DNA from 2 places in the Rhizobium sp. BK176 genome. Region 1 is predicted to be linked to the other one. Evidence: predicted binding sites of a transcription regulator. Region 1 holds the regulator's gene; the other holds the start of a gene.
The links. Region 1 encodes LexA, which represses DNA repair genes until DNA is damaged. Its sites were predicted from a motif close to TGTTCNNNNTGTGTTCNG; they were not measured.

Region 1 (3,414 bases):
ACCGCGACTTCGGAATTTGTCTGGCTCATCGTTTCTCCTCGAAGGCGAAGAGCGCACCCTGCCCGGGCGCTGCCTTCACCAGAATTCGATTGTTCTTGCGCGTGTAGGTCATCCCGTTAGCAGCCAAATGCGCTTCTGTCACGGCGAGATCACCGACCTTGAAAACAACGGCAACGCCGCGCAGGCCGCGATCGTCTGAGGGTGCAGAAATATCGAAGTAGGCATCCAGTCCATCGGGGGACAGAACGATGATCCTGGCGTTGGGCGTTGCAACACTCACACCAAAGGCCTCGTTGATCACCGTCAGGCCGTGCGCCGCGGCGCGCACAAATGGCGCAAACGCCTTTGGGTCCGGCGCGCCAAGAACGATCTCCGCGATCCCGCCCACGCCATTTGGGTGCACTTGCAGCGCCCTTCGATCGGCAGGCAGCGGATTGACCCTCTGGCAGGTGAAAAAAAAGAAATCAGGTGCGCGCAGGTCAACTGCGAACGCGAGTTTGAATGCAGCAATGGCTTCCGAGCCGTCGGGCATCTTCATCGGCCGCTCGAACTGCAGCATCTCACCGCCGTTGATCTTCTCCGCAAGGAATCTAGCGTGGTCGCGGTCGGCGTCCCCCGTCGCGAAGACAACTGCGGACAGTCCATCCTCGCCGCATCGAAACCGAAAGGCACGGTCACGCGCGGTGAAGACGTTGCCCTTCCTCGCCGACGCCTCGTGCAGTTCGAGGCTGGCGACGCCCAGCGGCTCCAGATAAGTTTCGTCGGCGAAGAAGATACAGGCGTTCTCTGTTCCGAACGGGTGCCGCGCATCTGGCGCGACGGTGAATCCCAGCATTCCGAGGCGCTCGCGCGCAAGCCTGATGTTGGACACCGGCAGCACAATGTGGTCCAGCGGATGTGCTTCGCTCATGGCAAACTCCCCGGGGATTTGCGAAGATGTGCGCCGGGCAAGAGAACAATGCAACCCCCTTCTCCGCATTCACTCAAAAGCGACGCAAAAACTGAACAAGTTGCAGGCAAGTTTTACGAAAATTTAGGTACTTGCAGAACACATATGGAACATATAGTGTCTGTTCTGGCTTTGTTTCACAACTCTGGGGTTCAACTTCGATGCTGACGCGCAAGCAACAGGAGCTTCTTCTCTTCATTCACGAACGAATGAAGGAGTCCGGTGTCCCCCCATCTTTCGACGAAATGAAGGACGCTCTCGATCTCGCGTCGAAGTCGGGCATCCACCGCCTGATTACGGCGCTGGAAGAACGCGGCTTCATTCGCCGACTGCCGAATCGAGCCCGCGCTTTGGAGGTCATCAAGCTGCCAGAGGCATATAATCCCAGTCTCCAGCCGCGCCGCGGTTTCTCGCCGAGCGTGATCGAGGGCAGCCTTGGCAAACCTCAACCGGTGGCGCCGCCAAAGCCGGCCGCGCATGCGGACAATGGCAATTCGGCCTCTGTACCTGTTATGGGGCGGATCGCTGCAGGCGTGCCAATTTCTGCAATCCAGAACAATACGCACGACATCACGGTTCCGGCCGACATGCTTGGCCCAGGCGAGCATTATGCGCTCGAGGTGAAGGGAGACTCGATGATCGAGGCCGGCATCTTCGACGGCGATACGGTGATTATCCGCAACGGCAGCACCGCCAACGCCGGCGACATTGTTGTCGCACTTGTCGATGACGAGGAAGCAACCCTCAAGCGCTTCCGCCGCAAGGGCGCTTCGATCGCGCTTGAAGCTGCGAACCCGGCTTATGAAACGCGTATTTTCGGACCCGATCGCGTCAAGGTTCAGGGCAAGCTGGTCGGCCTCATTCGCCGCTATCACTAAAGACAGGCGGCTCTCCGTCGAAGGTGCCGCTTCGCCAATTGTATGCCCGATGCCGCATCCAGGGCCGGTCAAGTGTCGTATAGGCCGTCGTCACGACAGGCGTTCCCTGTTCGTCTATTCGTATCTCTGCCGCACCCGAGCGGCGCAAGGTTTCGCCCGTGAACAACAATGCACCTGACCGGCATTCGTTTGCGCGCAGACGAGCGGGCGTAACGACGATGTCGGCGGTGTCGCAGGCAGCGCCGACGTAGGCGGGATCTTCGATGATCGTCAGAACGTAGCCGCTGTCGTGCGCCGCTGTGCACCAAGCGCCTTTCAGGCAGACGAAACGGTTCTCAACGCCTCTCGCAACGACCTGCCGCAACGCGTTGCGAGCGTTATGCAATTCGTCGGCCGAGAGCCTCCGAGGCTTGCCGTCGCCGTCTCGCCGGCGGACTGGTTTGACACCCTCTATCAGGAGCGGCGGCCGGGCTTGCTCCGCAACCAGAGCCCTTCGCCATTGGTCGAAAATGAAGTCGGGTGGGCGCGTCCGGTTGGAAGCAATAACCTGATTGTCGACAATCGCGACGAGACCGCCATCCTCGGCAATGATGAAATCTGGCGCCGGTCTGGACGGCGCGAGCACAACGAGCAGAGTTGCCAACGCGATCGCAACAGCGCCGAGGTACCGCAGTCTGGTGCGCAGAAGCGCAAGCACGAGGAAGCCTGCGACGGCGACAGGAAAGTACCAAACCGGCAATCGGCCGATATCGACGTTGCCGCCCCATCCCGAGACCATCTTTGCAATGGCGATCACAATTTCGAGCCCGAAGCCGGCGATTTTCCAGGGAACGATATCGAGGCCAAACGGCGTCAGCAGCATCGCGAACATGCCCATAGGCATCACCACGAAGGAGATTACCGGCATGGCCATGAGATTTGCGGGCAATCCATAAGCGCTGAGCCGATGGAAATGTTCGACTGCAAAGAGCGCGGTCGAGAAGCCTCCGATCATTGAGGAAAGGAGGATGCCAGCAAAGAAGCGTGCGACAAAAACTACGGGCTTCACTGCCCTGACTTGCAGCAAGGGATGTTCGCGCGCGGCTCGCTTCGACCACATCGCATAACCGGCAACCAGCGCAAGAGTCGCCGCAAATGACATCTGGAAGCTCGCGCCTAGCGCCTCGGATGGAGACAAGAGCAGAATCACCCAAGCCGATAGGGCAATGTTGCGCAGACTGATTGACGGCCTGTCGAAGAATACAGCGGCCAGCATGATCGCCATCATGATGAAGGCTCGCTCTGCCGAGACCGCAAAGCCCGAGATCATGTAATAGGCTGTCAGGGCGACGAGCGCGCCAGCAGCTGCAATCTTCTTGGTCGGGTACGCCTGCGTAACGGATGGAAACAGGCTCAGCAGTTGGCGTAGGCCGACGAAGAAGATACCCGCGGAGAGCGCCATGTTGAGACCGGAGATTGCCACGATATGCGCCAGACCCGCCTGTCGCAGCGCGTCGGTGGTTTCCCGCGAGATCGCGCGCCGCTCGTCGGTGACAAGCGACGCCGCAAAGGCGCCGGTGTCGCCCGGCAGGATTCCACGGATGCGGT
Region 2 (3,414 bases), on a different contig from region 1:
GACTTCCTGCAGTGTCTGGGCCTCGGCCTCGCGCTCGGCCATATGTTGCTGGCGATCCCGCTCGGCGCGCGCCCGCGTTTCATTGCTGGCAGCTTCCAGCTCGCGGCCTTCGACCAGCGATTGCTTGAACCGCGCCAGGGCCTTGGCCATCGTGCCGATCTCGTCGCCGCGGTTCTGGCTGCCGATCTCGACGTCGAGGTTGCCATCGGCAACGTCGCGGGTGACGCCGGCAAGACGGGCGAGCGGCGAGAACAGCAGCTTGGTGATCATCCAGGTCGCCACCGCCATGACGACCAGAACGCCAAATGCGATCATCGTCAGCAGGGTCGCGATTTCGAGCGAGCCGGCGTTGAGCTCGCTGAGACGCACACTTTCCACGACGAGGAAACGGGAGCCCTGATAGTCGATGCCACGGACATAGGCGCGCGCCTGACCATCGGCGCGATCGAAGTCGTCGACCGTCATCCCCTTTGCCGAAAGCGCGTCCTTAGCGAACGTGAACGGCGCCGTATCCAGCATGACAAGCTGGCCAGCGCTGTTCACGCCAACAGCCGAGCCATCTTCCGAGATGATCGCGGCCTGTGCGGTGCTGCCGGCCACGATACCCTTGGCGAGGATACTGGTAATGATGTCATCGCGCACCTTGAAGAGCATCACGCCCTTGGGAGCGCCGAGCTTGACGATCGGCACGGCGTAGAAGATTGCCGACTTACCATTTGCTGCATCGACGCGAAGACCTGAAAAGCCGGTCGGCGCGGAATCGTCCTTCGCCTTGGCGGTGTTCTCGATGGCCTTGGCAAAGGCGAGACCGGCGCCGGTCGACTTCCACGCATCGGTCTTCAGGTTTTCGGCGAAGTCGTCGTTCTTCTTGTAGGAATAGAGAACGTTGCCATCGAGATCGGCAATCAGCAGGTCGCTGAAGGCGGTGTTCTCGAGGTCGCGGGCCACCTCGCCCTGCGTCGTTTCGTGATTGGAGAAGTAGAAGCCGCTCGGAGCTTCCGGCTTGATCAGTTTTTCGCGCTGGTCTGCCGGATTGGGATTGCTGGTGATGAACACCTTTTTCAATTCGGCGCGCGCATCGCCTGACGTCTTCTCGATTGTCTTCCAACCGCTCTTCAGGCTCGTGATCGACATCTGCAGCGCTTCGATGCGCGCAATCGAGTTCGCCTGGTTTTCCAGCTGCTGAAGCTGATCCTGCAGCATGTCGCCGCGGAAGATCAGCACGCTCTCCTTTGCCTTGAGCGCCTGCTCGCCGGATATGCGGCTGCTGGCGAAATAAGCGAGGACGTTGATGACCGCGATCGACAGCGCGGTGAGCAGAATGAATGTAGCAATGACCTTAAAGGACAGGGATTGAAATCTCTGAACCATGAACGACGAACCCTTCCGGAACGGCTCATACCGGCGGAACGGGAACGCCCTGCCGGCTGACCTGTAAACAGAACACGGGAGCCTTACCTCCTGAAGAAGGGAGCTCCTCTGACATTTTGTGGATCAAAAGTCGGCTACGGAGCTTAAATTGCCGTAAACAGCGCGGCTGAAAAACAAGGAATGTTTTTGTTTTGTTCACATATCGATGGCAGTTATTTTGCGAGTGCAATAGGGTGAAGCATGCAAAATACGATTCGCATCATCGGCGTTGATCCGGGCCTGCGCCGCACCGGCTGGGGAATTATCGACACACTCGGCAATTCCTTGCGCTTTGTCGCGTCCGGCACCGTCACCTCGGATGGCGACATGGACCTGGCTTCGCGCCTCTGCCAACTGCATGACGGTCTGGCGGATGTCGTCCATAGCTACAAGCCGGATGAGGCCGCTGTAGAACAGACCTTCGTCAACAAGGATGCCGTCGCGACGCTGAAACTCGGTCAGGCGCGCGGCATTGCGATGCTGGTCCCTGCCCGTGCCGGATTGCCGGTCGCTGAATACGCGCCGAACGCGGTCAAGAAGGCAGTCATCGGTGTCGGCCACGGCGAGAAGCAGCAAATCCACATGATGCTGAAAATCCTGATGCCCAAGGTCGAATTCAAAGGCAACGACGCCGCCGACGCGTTGGCGATCGCAATTTGCCATGCGCACAACCGCGGCAGCAACCGCATGCGGCAGGCAGCACTTGCCGGCTAATCTTCACTGACAACCCACCGAACGGACCATTTGCATGATCGGCAAGCTCAAAGGCACCATCGAAGAAATCGGCGACGACTATGTCCTCGTCGATGTCCACGGCGTGTGCTACGTCGCCTTCTGCTCGGCGCGCACCCTGTCTCGCCTCGGCTCGGTGGGCGAAGCCTGTGTGCTCTTCATCGAAACCTATGTTCGCGAAGACCAGTTGAAACTCTTCGGTTTCATGACCGCGCTCGAGAGGGAATGGTTCACCCTCCTGCAAAGCGTACAAGGCGTTGGTGCAAAGGTGGCTCTCGCCGTGCTCTCGACGCTGCCTCCAAGCGAACTGGCGAACGCCATTGCGCTGCAGGATCGCACGTCAGTCGCCCGCGCTCAGGGTGTCGGACCCAAGGTCGCAGTGCGTATCGTCACCGAACTGAAGAACAAGGCGCCGGCCTTTGCCGGTGAAGCGTCCGGTACCATCGGCCTCAAGCAGGAGTTGGGCGAAGGCGTCGCAGCTGCTCCGGTCGCCGACGCGGTCTCCGCACTGACGAATCTCGGCTATTCCCGCGATCAGGCGGCCAACGCCGTTGCAGCGGCCATGAAGACCGCCGGTGAAGGTGCCGACAGCGCCAAGCTCATCCGTCTCGGCTTGAAGGAACTGGCTCGCTGATCCAATTGCCCGAGCGGGTGCCAAAAGCGTTCGGCTTGGTGTATTGGTCACGAGCGTTTGAAGATTGGGAAATGCCAGCATGAGTGAAGCCGCGCGCCTGATATCGGCCGAGAAACGAGGCGAAGACCTGGATGTGACGCTGCGGCCGCAATCGCTGGACGAGTTCACCGGCCAGGCGGAAGCACGCGCAAACCTGAAGGTGTTCATCGAGGCGGCGAAGAACCGCGGCGAGGCGCTCGACCACGTCCTTTTCGTTGGCCCGCCCGGCCTCGGCAAGACCACGCTGGCGCAGATCATGGCCAAGGAACTCGGCGTCAATTTCCGCTCGACCTCCGGCCCAGTCATCGCCAAGGCGGGCGATCTCGCAGCCCTCCTGACCAATCTCGAAGAGCGCGACGTGCTCTTCATCGATGAAATCCACCGACTCAATCCGGCCGTCGAGGAAATCCTCTATCCCGCGATGGAGGACTTCCAGCTCGACCTGATCATCGGCGAAGGTCCGGCGGCGCGCTCCGTCAAGATCGACCTGTCCAAATTCACCCTCGTTGCCGCAACGACACGCCTTGGCCTTTTGACAACGCCGCTGCGCGACCGTTTCGGCATTCCCGTCCGCCTGAGCTTCTACACGGTAGAGGAAC

Region 2: ruvC (crossover junction endodeoxyribonuclease RuvC) is a predicted target of LexA. The motif match lies at 1,553-1,570, and genes of this name have one in related genera.

Annotation. Positions count from the first base shown of each region.
Region 1 covers NZ_JANUBV010000021.1:38,753-42,166, reverse strand. The annotation lists gene kdsA (3-deoxy-8-phosphooctulonate synthase) at 1-29, opposite strand, end outside; gene FHT76_RS34245 (VOC family protein) at 26-910, opposite strand; gene lexA (transcriptional repressor LexA) at 1,111-1,827, shown strand; gene FHT76_RS34235 (ComEC/Rec2 family competence protein) at 1,808-3,414, opposite strand, start outside.
Region 2 covers NZ_JANUBV010000006.1:64,038-67,451, forward strand. The annotation lists gene FHT76_RS19365 (methyl-accepting chemotaxis protein) at 1-1,371, opposite strand, end outside; gene ruvC (crossover junction endodeoxyribonuclease RuvC) at 1,612-2,124, shown strand; gene ruvA (Holliday junction branch migration protein RuvA) at 2,159-2,776, shown strand; gene ruvB (Holliday junction branch migration DNA helicase RuvB) at 2,856-3,414, shown strand, end outside.